3 regions of the Fusibacter fontis genome follow, and region 2 is predicted to be linked to each of the others. Evidence: riboswitches for the same ligand, from Rfam matches in the RefSeq annotation. Region 2 holds a riboswitch; each other region holds the start of a gene.
What was found. A riboswitch is a leader RNA that binds a small molecule or an ion and turns the genes downstream of it on or off. The one in region 2 is predicted to bind cyclic di-GMP.

Region 1 (4,962 bases), 1.2 Mb from region 2:
AGGAATTGGTTTGACATCTACATCTTTACTTGATTTAACAGGTCCTTTAAACGGAACTGCTTTAACAGTAACAGACGCAGATAGTTTTGTGTATACTGTTAAAGGATATACTGTAACCTACACAAATGGAACAGCAGCAGCAGTTAAAAACTAATTAATCGTATTCTATTAATGATAACAACAGACTATTATTAATGATCCAAGGATTGCATGTATTAAGTACTTGCAATCCTTTTATCTGTCGTTGTGTTGAAAGGTGATTATGAAAAAAATTAATGAGCAAAATGCAAAAGAAATAATTTACATCATGCCACTAATATTATTAATCGCGGTTGTTCCACTTATTTTGAGATTTCGCGTAATTATACTAGAGGGAGAGTGGTTTGAATGTTGGACGGGTGCATATATTGAAAATGATTATTTTTCGTATTACAAATCATTATTTATCATAACACTCTCTGTTGTTGGTACCATTTTACTTTTGCTAAGAGTTGTTTTTGATCGGTTTCATTTAGTTTGGGATTCTGCGCTGATATGGGTTGTGTTGGTTGGCTTAACAATGATTGTTTCTAGCCTGTTATCTGATTATTCGTTTATTTCATTGCATGGATATGTTCACCATGGCGAAGGTATTCTTGTTCTTATATCCTATTTGATTATGTTTGTTTTAGCCTATCAGCAAGTGACTTCTGAAAAAGCGATTAAAATCATTATAGGATCTTTATTGATTTCAGCCTTTATGATCTGTTTACTTGGATTTTTTCAGTTTTTTGGTAAAGATTATTTAAATACATGGATTGGCAGACGATTAATTTATCCTTTTCAATATCATTATATTGCTGATTCAAAAACCATTGTTAATGTGGGAAAAGAAATTATTGCAACCATGGGCAATTCGAATTATGTTGGAAGCTATATGGCGATGGTATTTCCTCTAGCGACAGCATTATACTTCGGGATAAAAAGCCGCTTAAAAACAGGATTATTTTCTGTTCTGTTGTTGTTGTTTTTTGCTGTGTGGATTGGATGCAAATCTAGAGCGGGGATGCTAGGTGGCATGATTGCGTTGTTAATTATAATTCTATTCATGAGAAAACAAATTTGTCGTGACAAATTTAAAATATTCATTATTATTCCAATGATTTGTATCGCATTGATGATGAACACGTTTTCAGATGGTTCATTATTCGGAAAAATCAAGAGTTTCAACCCTGACATTGAAAAGACAAGTGATGATCGTTTAATGGTTAAGTCATTTGAATTAAATGATAATTTCGGTAAAATAAAAACCAATCACTATACAATTGCTTTTTCAGTCAATAAGGGATATGTTCATTTTTACAACGATAATAATGTGCAATATGCGAAAGAACACATCAACGAGGATTCGTATTTAATTCATATTGATGATACTGAAACCCTAAAAGTACAAGAAATTGTTTCGTCAAAAAAAACAATTCTTATTACTACTTTGGATAACATAAAACTCAATTGGTATATTAAAGAGGATGTTATACAATTAGGTGGAAAATTAGGCGAATTTCATACAAGTGTATATGAACCTGAAAAATGGGGATTTGAAGGTAGAGAAACTTTTGCGTCGGGTCGTGGGTATATATGGTCGAGATCATTTCCGCTAATTAAGAATAACCTTTGGTTAGGTACAGGACCAGACACGTTTGGAATGTACTTTCCTCAAGAAGATTTTGTGGGGAAAGCCAATTATTTTAGAACCCTTAGTATGGTTGTAGATAAGCCACATAGCTATTACTTACAGTTACTTATTAATACGGGATTAATTTCGCTGATCACTATGTTGATTTTGTTTTTATCTTATATTTTAAAAACGTTTATGCAATTATACACATGTAATTTTACTCAACGTTGTCAGTCCAATATGAATGATTTCTATGCATATGTAGTGGGAATCTTTGCCGCTGTAATTGGTTATCTTATCGCTGCAATATTTAATGATAGTGTTGTTTCTGTAGCTCCGATATTTTGGATCTTATTAGGAATTGGATTTGCATCTCATAGATTAATGAAGTGTAAATGTCTTTAAAATTGCAAAATATGAAAATAAGAACAGCTTGAAATGAGAACATGTAGACAATTTTACACGGATACGATATAATAATGAATATATAAACAATTTAAAAAGGCTTACAATATCAGCCTATTCAACACTATATATTTGGCAAACTATTTGAAAAAATAGGACGCAAAGTTTGAAGTCTAAGGAGTTATCTATGACGGTTCGGCTGCAGTTTGTAAACTGCGGCCTTTTTTATTTTGGATTGTCAATGACAATTCAAGCAAAGTCTGCGTAAGTATTGATTATTTGGATATAATAATGAGTAATAATGTAGTGAAAATTTCACGTTAGAAAGATTTCACCCATGTAAGTTCATATTCACGAGATATGATTGAACACAAATATTCGGGAGGTCCTTTTGAATCGTATGTTAAGCAAGTATAAGAGGATTCAAATATTTTTAAACGAGTCTAAAGGCGGTACTTTAGTATTTATTTTGATGATTTTAATGGTAGTCGGAATATTACTTGCTGCTATTCAAGCTGTTTTTGTCGGCAACTTAAATCAAGCAAAGTCGCAAGAAGAAGATGTTGAAACGTACTATTTAGCATATTCAGGCGCTGAGATGGCATATGCTGCTTTAATTAATAATTCGTTTGAATTAATGAATCGTTTAAAAAACAATACAGTTTCATCTTATACAGAGAACGATATCGCTTTAGGCAATGGTACAATTGATGTGAGTGCTATAAAATCAACTGATTCCGGATTTGTCGATTGGATAAAAATCACTTCAATTGCTACAATGAACGATACAGGAGAAACATATACTCGAATCATGTATTTTGATCCTGCAGATGTGAGCAAGAAAGTTTGGAAAAATAATTAGGAGTGATTTAAATGACAAGAATAAAAGGATTTACTTTAATTGAATTGATTGTTGTTATCGCACTAATTGGAACTGTATTAGCCGTGGGGTTTAACATGTTCATTTTTGCAAATAAAAGCCATGAAATGGTAATTGTTGAAGCAGATATACAGCATAATGTAAGAATTGTAAGCAAAACAATTAATAACATCATTAGAGATTCATCGGGTGTTTTTGTATTGGCGAAAGATTATCCAACGCCTTCAACAAACATAGCAGACTATTTTTCGGATGAATGGAACTACTTAATGATCAATTCCAATAAAACTCAACTTGTTGAGTGGGTTTGGGATGGTACGCAACATGTTCAAAGAGTGCTTGCAACAGCTGAACCAGGAGTAACTTTTGATTTAACTTTTGATAAAGATAATGCGCCGGACGTTGATCGACTGTTGAAGTTTTCATTAGCCGTAAATGTCAATGGCAAAACAAGAACTGTTAGTTCCGAACTTGAAAGTGTCAATACCCTACAGGTCATTGATCGTTCATACGGAAATGTGGCAAATACGCTTGCATATCGTTCAGATCCAAGACTCACTGACGTTGCAGTTGCACAAGCCTCAGTTTCATTTGTCATCGACCGTTCAGGTAGTATGGATTACTCTTTAGGAGCAAGTACGAGACTCAACGTATTAAAGCAGGAAGCTACAAAAATGGTCCAAGGATTAGCGGATAATGAAAACATTTTTTTAAGTGTATCGCCATTTTCGTATAATGCGAACAGTACACTTGGAGATAATAAGAATGTAATGATTAAATTGCAACCTAATGTAAATACATTTATTGGAACGAGTGGCATCATCACAAACTTGACAGCTAATGGTGGTACGAATACAGGTGATGGCATGAGACGCGGATTACGTTCGATTGAAGCATTTAATAACGATCCAACAAATGCCAGCAAAATAACAAAGAATTTTATGATTATACTGGTAGATGGAGACACCAATGTAGAAAGTATTCATCAGTATATTAGTTTTAGAAACTATACGTTTAATGCACCGTTGGCACACACTTATACAAGTGGAACAAATACGTATACGTATAATCGTTGGGACTGGATATGGAATAGTGGGTGGCGTGTAAGATTTACTTATTATGATCAAACGGGTGCAGTGCATTATAAATGGGATAATCCATATGCGCATAATTCAACTTATGATGGTTTAGCAGTTAGATATACAGGCTGGAACAACTATAATAATTTTTATTATACGTATGATGGAGATTTGGGAAAAACATATGTTACCAATGATCAAAACATTGGCAGTTATTATTCATCCGGATACTCTAACGCATATTATTCAGGTGGAATAGCCATTGGTGCTAGCAACGACGATTACATTCAGACGGTTGTAAATCAATTCAACGGGTCGTTAAAATATCCAGGTACAGGCAATACCGAGACTTTTCCCGATTACAAAGTTCGCACTTTTGTTATCGGATTTACGAGTGGTGCAAGTTCTTCTGGACTTCAAGCCATTGCAAATGCAACAAAAGCTACAGATGGAACAAATGGAACTGGCGCTTATAAGTATTACGTAGCAGATACAGGTGCGGCACTAAATGCAGTTTTGGAAGAAATTAAATTTCAAATAAGTGATGCCTTATGGCATATCGGTGGACCAAACTAAAGGAGGTAAAACATGAAAGTGAATAAACATACACAAAGTGGATTTACCTTAGTTGAAATAATTGTTTCAATCGCAATTTTCGGTATTATTGCAGCAATATTTATTCCTGCAATGGCGTTTACTTTTCGACACTTAGTTGACTCTGAGAAATTTGTCATAGATTCATATGCATCTCAACAGGATGTAGAGAAAATTCTTGAACAAAAGAGAAGTGAACCAACAGGTGTTGGAAGTCAAACAATTCAAGTCTTTGGTGTTAGTGTCACCGGCCATTTAATAACTGAGAATATTTCAGGACATGGTCAAATCACAGTATTTCAACCGCCTGAAACAACCCCCTATGATGTTCCTGAAATTATTGCAAA
Region 2 (4,962 bases):
ATACTTATAATGGTGCTTCCTTTACGCTCAATACAAAGGAAATTAAAAAGCTATTAAATGGCGTTCCAATTAGCAACATCGATGTCATTACTTGGCTTCGAGAATACATTGCAGAAGGATTAGAAGAAATAAAAGTTAAAAGTTCTGAGGTGCCAATTGAATTTTAGAAAAATGGGTATTCAGGTAATTGTTGTATCTATATTATTTGTTATTTTGACTAATTATATCGAAATAGACGCTTCGATACGCATCGCTCTTAGTGTTTTTGGAATCGGTTCGGGCGTTTTACTGTTTTTTTTAGATGGCTATAGTCATTTAGATTGATAGAGGAGAGAGCTATGAGTAAAAAAAGAAAAATCATTTCGACAGTATTAATCATTGTCGGAATCGCAGTGGCTGCTTTTCCTATTTATGATCGAATCTATGCTTATTATTGGCAGCAAAAACTGCTTGCTGCGTTTGATGATGAGCTCGAACTCAGTATCAACGCACCTGAAGAAGTAGCATCAGATTATATCGGACTCGAAGATATTTATAGTAGCTCAAATGCTGCAGAAACAGATGGAACAACTGAAACAGAAAATCAAACAACCGCTACTTCAGAAGGAACCTCCGAGGGAACGACAGAAAAGAAAGCACCTGTAGTAGACAAAAGCGTTGTTGCCAAGATAAAAATCAAAAAGATTGATGTTTTGATGCCAGTGTTAGTAGGCGCGACGGAGAAAAATCTAAATCGTGGTGCAGCCATTATTAAAGGTAGTAGTGCATTTGGCGAAGTGGGAAATGTTTCAATCGCAGGTCACCGCGGTCGCTCTTATGGTGTGTTTTTTAATCGTCTCAATGAAATTAAAAATGGTGACGTGATTGAAATTGTCACAAAAGAAAAAATCTATAAATACACCGTTTATAAAGTGCATATTGTTGAACCGGAAGATGTTTCTGTATTAAATAGCAATGGAAAGGATAAGATTTTAACATTGGTCACTTGTGATCCTGTTAAAAACCCGACGCATCGACTCATTATTCATGCGCTACAAAATCCGTAGAAATATCAGTGTGAAAATATCAGGGTGAAAATCTCGTTGGTTTCGCCATTTGTCATGATTATTTAATAGTTTTTTGAAGTACACATGCTATAATGTAAGTAACACTTAGTGAAGAAGTATCTTTTCACGATAACGGCAAACCATTGGAAACGGTGGGACGCAAAGCCATAGGGCCTTTCGAAAGAATGGCAGCCGCGCTACCGAATGGAAAGTTTTTCTATTTTTTGAAAACTAAAAGCTAAAAATTGAAAACTGAAAATTGAATACGTGAAAGATAGTCTCTTCAACGATAATAGCAAACCATTGGAAACGATGGGACGCAAAGCCATAGGGCCTTTCGAAAGAATGGCAGCCGCGCTACCGAAAGGAGAGCAATATGAAACGATTTAACCGTTTTACAGTCTGCTTGTTTGCATTAGTTTTACTAATTGTTCAAGTAGCAGTTGTCGTTCCCTCTTATGCTTCTGATGAGATTTTGATTGAAGCACTTCATTCAAAGGGAGTTGTAAAGATTCAAATGTCTCAATTGAGTCAGACTAAAAACGTGGTCTTGATTGAAAAAGATGGAACAAGGTATACGTATCCACTAAACACGACGCAACCTGTTCAATTCCCACTGCAAATGGGAAATGGTGTGTATCAAGTTCGAATCATGGAACAAATCAGTGGAACCAAGTACAAGGAGTTATCTCAAGCTACAATTGACTTAAATCTCGAAGATTCAAATTCAGTATTTTTAAATAGCATTCAAGATATTAATTGGGAAGGTAGTTCAACAGTTGTCGAACTCGCTCAATCGTTGACACGTGATGCGAAAACAGATGAAGAAAAAGTCTTAGCCATTTACCGTTATGTCACTCAACAGTTTTCGTATGATTATAATAAAGCTAAAACAGTTTCGTCTGGCTATATTCCAAATGTTGACGAGTTAATGCGTTCACATTCAGGTATATGTTACGATTATGCAGCGGTTTTTGCAGCGATGTCGCGCAGTGTAGGTATACCGACTCAATTGATTAAGGGGTATAGCACTACGACGGGTAGCGTGTACCACGCATGGAATGCAGTATATGTAAACGGCAGCTGGAAAACAATTGACTCTACAGTTGATAGTACGAAAGGTGAACTCAAAAAGGGTTCACAAATCTACAAATCGAGTGAAGAGTATACTGTGACTAAAATATATTAAATAATTTTATTTTGAAACAAAGCATCTTTATAAAACTGTTTATAGGGGTGCTTTTTTTTTAATTTTTTGTAAATTGTCAATAATTCATATCATTTCATGTGAAAATAGGATAGAATTATAAAGTTGAATTTTTTTTTTAGAATCAGTTAGGAGAATATGAATGTCACAAAGTAATGGAATTATCAATATCGCTGTTATCGCACACGTCGATGCAGGAAAGTCAACTTTAGTCGATGCGTTTTTGAGTCAAAATAATGTTTTTAGAGAGAATGAAGTTGTACCGGATTGCGTCATGGATAGCAATGATCTTGAAAGAGAACGCGGCATTACAATCTATTCAAAAAACTGCTCGATTATGTATAAAAATCATAAAATTAATATAGTGGATACACCAGGCCATGCGGACTTCTCATCAGAAGTAGAGCGCATCATGAAAACCGTGGATACCGTAATCCTATTAGTGGATTCAAGTGAAGGCCCTATGCCACAAACAAGATTTGTTTTAAAGAAATCATTGGAAAGGGGATTAAGACCTATCCTCTTTATTAACAAAATTGATAAAAAAGACCAAAGAGCAGAAGAAGTTGTCGATTTAGCATTTGACTTATTTGTAGAGTTAAATGCCAATGATGAACAATTAGAATTCCCAATTGTATATGGTATTGCAAAAGAAGGGATTGCGAAATTATCGCTTGAAGATGAAAGCAATGATTTATCCCCACTATTTGATTTGATTTTAGACCACGTGAAGCCTTATTCTGAAGATCCGTCAGAGCCTTTGAAAATGCAAATATCATCCCTTGATTATGATGATTATGTGGGACGTTTAGGTATTGGTCGTGTGACAAGAGGCACCATTAAACAAGGGGATCAAGTGATTGTATGCAAAAGCGAAGGCGTACAAGAACGTGCAAAAATATCCAAATTATACGTGTATGAAGGTTTACACAAACGTGAAGTATCAGAAGCTATAGCGGGTGATATGGTGGTTATTGCCGGAATCGACAATATCTCTATTGGTGAGACGATTTGTAATCCAAGTTTTATTGAACCAATGGAAATGATTGAAATCGAGGAACCGACACTTTCTATGAACTTTTTAATTAACGATTCACCATTCTGTGGAAAAAGCGGAAAGTTCGTAACCAATCGCCATTTAAAAAATAGATTGGATAAAGAGCTTGAAGTAAATGTTGGTTTAAGAGTAGATGCACTGGATTCTGTTCAAGATGGATACCGCGTTTCAGGTCGTGGCGAGCTTCATTTATCCATATTGCTTGAAAATATGAGAAGAGAAGGATATGAAGTTGCCGTTTCAAAACCACAAGTTTTGATGAAAACCATCAACGGTCAAAGATGTGAACCGATTGAACGCGTGATTGCCATTGTACCGGACGAGTATTCTGGAGCTGTTATTTCAGAACTTAGTATCCGAAAAGGTTTGATGGACTCTATGCAAACAGAAGATGGATATACGCGAGTTGAGTTTCTCGTTCCAACACGTGGTTTATTAGGGTATAGAAGTGAGTTTGTAAACGTAACACGTGGTGAAGGTGTTCTCATTCGATCGTTTGCAGAATTCCAACCGTATAAAGGGGAAATTCCAAAGCGTAACAACGGAGTATTGATCTCTCAACAAGGTGGCGTTGCAATGGGATATTCACTATTTAATTTATCTGAAAGAGCGACAATGATGATTGATGCTGGAACAGAAGTATATGAAGGCATGATTATTGGGATTAATTCTCGTCGTGAAGATATGACAGTTAATCCAACTAAGAATAAAAAGATGACGAATACGCGTTCTTCAGGTAACGATGATGCCATTAAGTTAATTCCACCTAAAATTTTCAATATGGAAGAGGCACTCACGTTTATTGAAGATGACGAGTTGTTAGAAATCACACCAGATGCATTAAGAATGAGAAAAAGAATCTTAAATGAGACAGACCGTGTGAGATACCGAAACAAAGTCAATAAAGAACTTGAAAACTCAGAAGAGCTTGATACTGCTGAAGAAGCAGTATAAATAAAACATAAAACGAGTCATTTATAAATCTATAAAGCTATACATTTAAACATTCGATAGCCACTACAATTCAGCGAATCATGCTGGGGTGTAGTGGCTATTTTTATTGCGACAATTAAATAATGACAATTGACAAAATATGGAAATTGCGATATGATAAAAAGCATAATAAAAATGGTAATAAATGGAAATTTAAAAAGACAAAAGTTTTACATTTATGGAGGTAATTTGATGCATTCGCTTGAAGCAACGATGATTGTTCCCTTGATTATTATATTGGTACTGATGTTTTCGCTGATGATTTATTTTGCAGCAGGTGTGAGTTTGTCAGAAGTGAATCATTCGAAGTATTTTATCGTGAATATGACTGAAAATGGGCAAATTAATTCTTATGAAGGTAGGGAAACGTCCTTAATCATGTCCTACTCTCATGATCTTTTTAGAGAAGTCTTTTGTTACTCAGTAAGAGAAGACTTAAGTAATCCCTTTTCAACGTTGATGGATACACAAAGTTTTAATTTTGAGTCCCAATATATTCTGACAAAAGTCAAGCGACTGCAAATGGCTATATTAAAGTATTCGGTAGATTCAGTTTTTAATTATCAAGCGAAATAGCGCGCACAATCAAAGTCAGTAACAATTTGATTGATAGACGTGTGGAGGTGAGGATGAGAGATCAATTTAAGATATATATAAAA
Region 3 (4,962 bases), 830 kb from region 2:
ACAACGCCATTTGTGTATACGTAAACGACTGTTGTTGTACCTTCTGAAATAGTTCCATTTGCATTAGAAGGTGTTTCTACTAATGTATAGCCTTCAAAAGCAAGTTCGATTGTCGAGTAAGTGCTACCAACATCACCTGTAAAGCTTGAAGATGATAATACTTTTCCTTGTGTATCTTGGTAAGATACTTCAACTGTTCCTTTAGTCGCTTCAACTGGTGTTGGACCTACTGGTACAACTGGTGCTTCTGTTGGAGCAACTGTTGGAGCTTCTGTTGGTGCAGTAGTTGGTGCTTCTGTTGGAGCTTCAGTTGGATTTTCTGTAGGTGCTTCTGTTTCAATTGCTTTCCATTGTGCAACTACAGTAATGTTTTCAGTTACAACAGTACTTGCTGTAAATGGTGTTTCACCTAAAAACCATCCTAAGAATGTAAATCCTTCTTTTGTTGTTGATGGAAGTTCACCTAATGAAGTTCCTTGGTTAATTGTTGCAGGAGCGACAGTTGAACCACCGTTTGCATCAAATGTTACGGTTACTTGTACCACTGGATCTTCAGTTGGTTTTTCTGTTGCTTTTTCTTTCCATTGTGCAACAACTGTTACGTTTTCACTTACTACTGTTTCAGCTGTAAATGGTGTTTCTCCTACAAACCATCCTAAGAAGTCAAAGCCATCTTTTGATGTTGTTGGAAGTGTTCCAAGTGCTGTTCCTTTATCTACTGTAACTGGTTCAACTGCTGAACCACCATTTGCATCAAATGTTACAGTTACTTTTGCTGCTGGAATTTCTTTCCATTGTGCATTAAATGTTGTGTTTGATTCAAAGATTCTTTCAACTGTTAATTGATCACCATTCTCATCATACCAATATTCAAATGTAAATCCATCTTTTGATGTTTGTGGAATATAACCTAGTGCAGTTCCTTTTTCAATTTCTACTGAATCAACTGCTGTTCCACCATTTGAATTAAAAGTAAGTGTTATTTTTTCAATTGGTTTTGCTTCCCATTTTGCATAGAATGTCACATCGCCTGTTACTAAATAGTCTCCTGTTAATTCAACAAGTTCATCTTCAGTAAACCAACCAATGAAATTGTATTTGTCTCTCTCTGGTGTTGGAATTGAGCCTACTGGTTGATTGTACTCAACTTCAACATCTGAAGCTGCGCCATTTAATGAACCACCATTTGGATTAAATGTTACTGTATAAGCTTTTGGAGTCCAAAATGCTGTAAATGCGTAATCTTGTTTAATTTGAAGATCAGATGTTAATTTTGTACCATCCATTGCATACCAGCCTTCTAATTGGTAGTGCTCTTTAGAAGAACCTGGAACTGGATCAATTACATTACCATGAGCAACTTCTTTGCTTTCAACAGGTGAACCACCAGCTGCATCAAATGTTACATTGTATTTAATTTGAGTCCAGTGTGCTTTTAATGTGATACTATCTTTTAAAACGTATTCGCTATTGATTGGTGCTACGCCTTCTGGTAAATACCAGCCAGCAAATTCATAACCTTCTTTTTCAGTTAATGGCAATGTGCCAATTTTTGCGTCTACTACTGAATCAAATGAAGGTACTGGATTTCCGCCATTCGCATCAAATGTCACTGTTACTGGTTTTGCAGTCCAGTGTGCAACTAATGTGATATTTTGAGTAACTGGTGTTGAGAAATCGTATTTATCATTTCCTAAATACCAACCATCAAATGTATAACCCTCTTTTTCAACTTCTTGTGCTGAAACTGCAGTGTTATATTTAACAGTTTGTGGTGTTGATGAACCTGTTTTAAATGTTCCTTTATTTGCATCAAATGTTACTGTATAGTCTTTTGCTTCCCATTTTGCTGTTACGTTAATAGTTGTTTTAATTGCTGTATCTTGAGTAAACTCTGTACCATTTTCAAAGAACCAACCTTTAAATTCGTATCCTTCTTTTGTCGGTACTGGAAGTGGTCGGATATATGCGTTATAAGGTACTTCAGCTTGGTCTACATATGAGCCACCGTTTGAATCATAGTTAACTTTGTAAAGATTTGTTTTCCATTGAGCTGTAACGTCTAAGTTTGAAGTGACTACTGTGTTCGCTTTAAACTCAGTACCATCTGCAGTTGTCCATTTTAAGAATGTTTTTCCTTCAATTGAAACTACTGGTAACGAACCAACTGTTTTGCCGTGTTGTACTTTAACAGCAGCCGGATCAGATTCTGTGCCGTTTCCATGATAAGTCACTGTATATTCTTTTAACTGCCATTTTGCTTTAACAGTCATGTTATCTAATACTTTTGTTGCTACTGTAAATTCAGTTGTTCCATCTGCTAAGAACCAACCTTTAAAGTCATATCCTTCTTTTGTTGGTGTTGGTGTAGAGGTTACTGATTGATTGTATTTCACTTTTACAGTTTTTGGTTCAGTCATATTTCCGCCATCTGGATTGTATGTTACTGTGTACTCATTTGGCGTCCATTTTGCAAATACTGTCATGCTATTTCTTACGATTGTAGAAGTTGTAAATTTAGTTGCATTTGTCATGTTATTTGCATCTGTATACCATCCACCAAATGCATGACCAGTTAATGTTGTAGTTGGAAGTGGGTTAATTGCTGATGCATAATCAATTGTTTGAGCTGGAACAGCTGAGCCACCTTTTGCTTCAAAAGTAACTGTAACTCGATCAGCTAATCCTTTGATTGTTCCATTTACTTGGTTTTCAACTGGAACATTAAATGTATAACCTAATGACACCAATGTTTGTGATGTATTTGTTCCATTTACTGGATCAAATGCAAATACATCTGTTACTTGTTTAGTTCCTTTTACTTTAAATGTAAAATCTTGGAAATCTGCTGCAACCATACTATTTAAAGCTTTAGTATAAGTTACTGTTGTTTCACCTGCTGTTGTTTTTTCTGATTTTGTAAAGCCTGTTAATGAAAATTCAACTGATGGATTTGTACCAGCATTTGAATATTTAAAACTAATGACAACATTACCATCTTTGATTTCTTTTGTTGGTGCAGATACTGTAATGTTTGCTGCAGTTGGTTTTGGAGTACCTGGTAAACTCATTAAGTAATCATAAACTGCTCTAACATTTTCTGCATTGTTTTCCCATCTTGGTGTACTTCCGTTTGAATAATGCCATACAGCTGCTTGTGTTGCTGCAATCGCATCTTCAGTACTTAATTTATTTCCTTCATAATACTTATCTTTTACAGTAAAACCTAACCAATTAGTTTTATAAGTCCAATAACTATTAAAAAAATAAGTTGAGTTTTTAAATGTATTTACCTTAGCTTCTAATGTTTCTAAGTTTACGTTAGAAAATCCGTTTGTGATAATAGTTCTTACTTTTGGTGCATTGCTTCCAATGTAAGAAATATCTTCTAAAAACTTAGCGTTATAAAATGCATTCTTTTTAATCTCAGTTGATTTATCCACGCAATATGCATTGTAAATCACATTTCCTGGATTTTTAACGACATCAAACATCATAGTTATTGCTTCTCTTCCACTTCCATCTGTGAAATCAAGCGAAGAACCTTGATAACCATTTCCTTTATACTGGAACGTGTCGCCTGTTTCAGCGAAGCTCATTGTCGGTATGCCGCTAAGTACTAAAATTGCGACCAATACCATTGATACTACTTTCTTCATCGTGTTTCTCATGTGTTTTTCTCCTTTGCCAAATAAATTTCCTTTGGCAGTCGGACGGTCTTGGTTTTCGTGATTCACTCAAACTTTAGACTCCAGACTTTGCGTCCTCAGCTTTCACTGAGTTTGCCCTTGCATTATAGGTGTTTGCTACTTGTAATGCATTTCTTTCAAGTCATTTATGTAAATGCTTAAACGACATTGATAACTTTACTATCTGTCCAGTTTCTCATGGGACTTTCCACAGTGGACTGAGCAGCTACTGCTGTACTGATCAGGTTGAGCATTTCAAGTTCACTTCTAAAATGCATCTTTTTACCTGTATCTAACCACTCAATCACGCCTTGCCAGCTCTGATTTTCCTGATGATGAATGGTTACTAAAAAATTTGTTCCGAAATGATTTTTTGGAATAGATCCCAATCCATACACCTCCATCCTCGGAATTTGCTGTGGTCTATCACCACTATCAATATCTTACCAAATGATTGTGACACCGTATGCACATCTATGTGACATCCTTGTGACAACACAAAAACCGGATCATCTCGTGTCACACTGCTTTTACTTTTCAGTATTTGCAATGCATACACGGATAATCCGGTTTTGTATTTTCTAACAAATTCAGTTAGTAAACTTTAATTTTATTTATTAACCTGATTCTTGGTGCTAAAAAATTTATTTTTTCTTTTTAAGATAAATCCCAATTGCTGAGATGACACCACCGAGTCCATAGAAGAGTTCTGCTGGAAGTTGACCAGTTTGTGGTAATGCATCACCAAGCGGTGTTTCCTCCTCTACAAGCTCTTCTTCATTTGGTACGAGTTGTGGCGTACTGAATGAATCGATATCAAATGGTTCTGTTGCAGCTGCTAGTGGTGTTTCTTCTTCATTGACAACGACTCCATTAGAATAAACATAAGTCACTGTAGTTGTACCTTCAGTAATGATGCCACTTGCATTAGCCGGTGTTGATACTAAAGAATAGCCTTCAAATGCAAGTTCTACTGTTGAGTATGAACTACCAACTTCACCTGTGATGCTAGAAGATGAAAGCAAATTACCTTCTGTATCTTCATAGTTGACGATGACGGTACCATTCACTGTTGGATTTGGTGTTGGTCCTTCAGTTTCAGGTTGAGTTGGAGGTTCTGTAACTGGTTCTGTCGGTGGAGTTGTAGGTGGCTCTGTTGGTGGAGTTGTAGGTGGCTCTGTTGGTGGAGTTGTAGGTGGTTCTGTAGGTGGTTCTGTTGGTGGTTCTGTAGGTGGTTCTGTAGGTGGTTCTGTTGGTATGACTTTTTCAACAA

Region 1: it holds a riboswitch for cyclic di-GMP, as region 2 does, so the genes downstream of both, ACZ41W_RS01180 (hypothetical protein) here and ACZ41W_RS06845 (transglutaminase-like domain-containing protein) in region 2, are expected to answer to the same signal.
Region 3: it holds a riboswitch for cyclic di-GMP, as region 2 does, so the genes downstream of both, ACZ41W_RS10440 (InlB B-repeat-containing protein) here and ACZ41W_RS06845 (transglutaminase-like domain-containing protein) in region 2, are expected to answer to the same signal.

What each region holds. Positions count from the first base shown of each region.
Region 1 covers NZ_AP042445.1:300,335-305,296, forward strand. The annotation lists gene ACZ41W_RS01170 (type II secretion system protein) at 1-154, shown strand, start outside; gene ACZ41W_RS01175 (O-antigen ligase family protein) at 263-2,062, shown strand; cyclic di-GMP riboswitch class I at 2,187-2,269, shown strand; gene ACZ41W_RS01180 (hypothetical protein) at 2,454-2,924, shown strand; gene ACZ41W_RS01185 (prepilin-type N-terminal cleavage/methylation domain-containing protein) at 2,936-4,597, shown strand; gene ACZ41W_RS01190 (Ig-like domain-containing protein) at 4,610-4,962, shown strand, end outside.
Region 2 covers NZ_AP042445.1:1,515,151-1,520,112, reverse strand. The annotation lists gene ACZ41W_RS06855 (ATP-binding protein) at 1-167, shown strand, start outside; gene ACZ41W_RS06850 (class D sortase) at 339-1,046, shown strand; cyclic di-GMP riboswitch class I at 1,171-1,251, shown strand; cyclic di-GMP riboswitch class I at 1,331-1,411, shown strand; gene ACZ41W_RS06845 (transglutaminase-like domain-containing protein) at 1,423-2,235, shown strand; gene typA (translational GTPase TypA) at 2,396-4,264, shown strand; gene ACZ41W_RS06835 (hypothetical protein) at 4,496-4,879, shown strand; gene ACZ41W_RS06830 (DUF5702 domain-containing protein) at 4,933-4,962, shown strand, end outside.
Region 3 covers NZ_AP042445.1:2,342,293-2,347,254, forward strand. The annotation lists gene ACZ41W_RS10440 (InlB B-repeat-containing protein) at 1-3,671, opposite strand, end outside; cyclic di-GMP riboswitch class I at 3,702-3,797, opposite strand; gene ACZ41W_RS10445 (hypothetical protein) at 3,848-4,078, opposite strand; gene ACZ41W_RS10450 (InlB B-repeat-containing protein) at 4,334-4,962, opposite strand, start outside.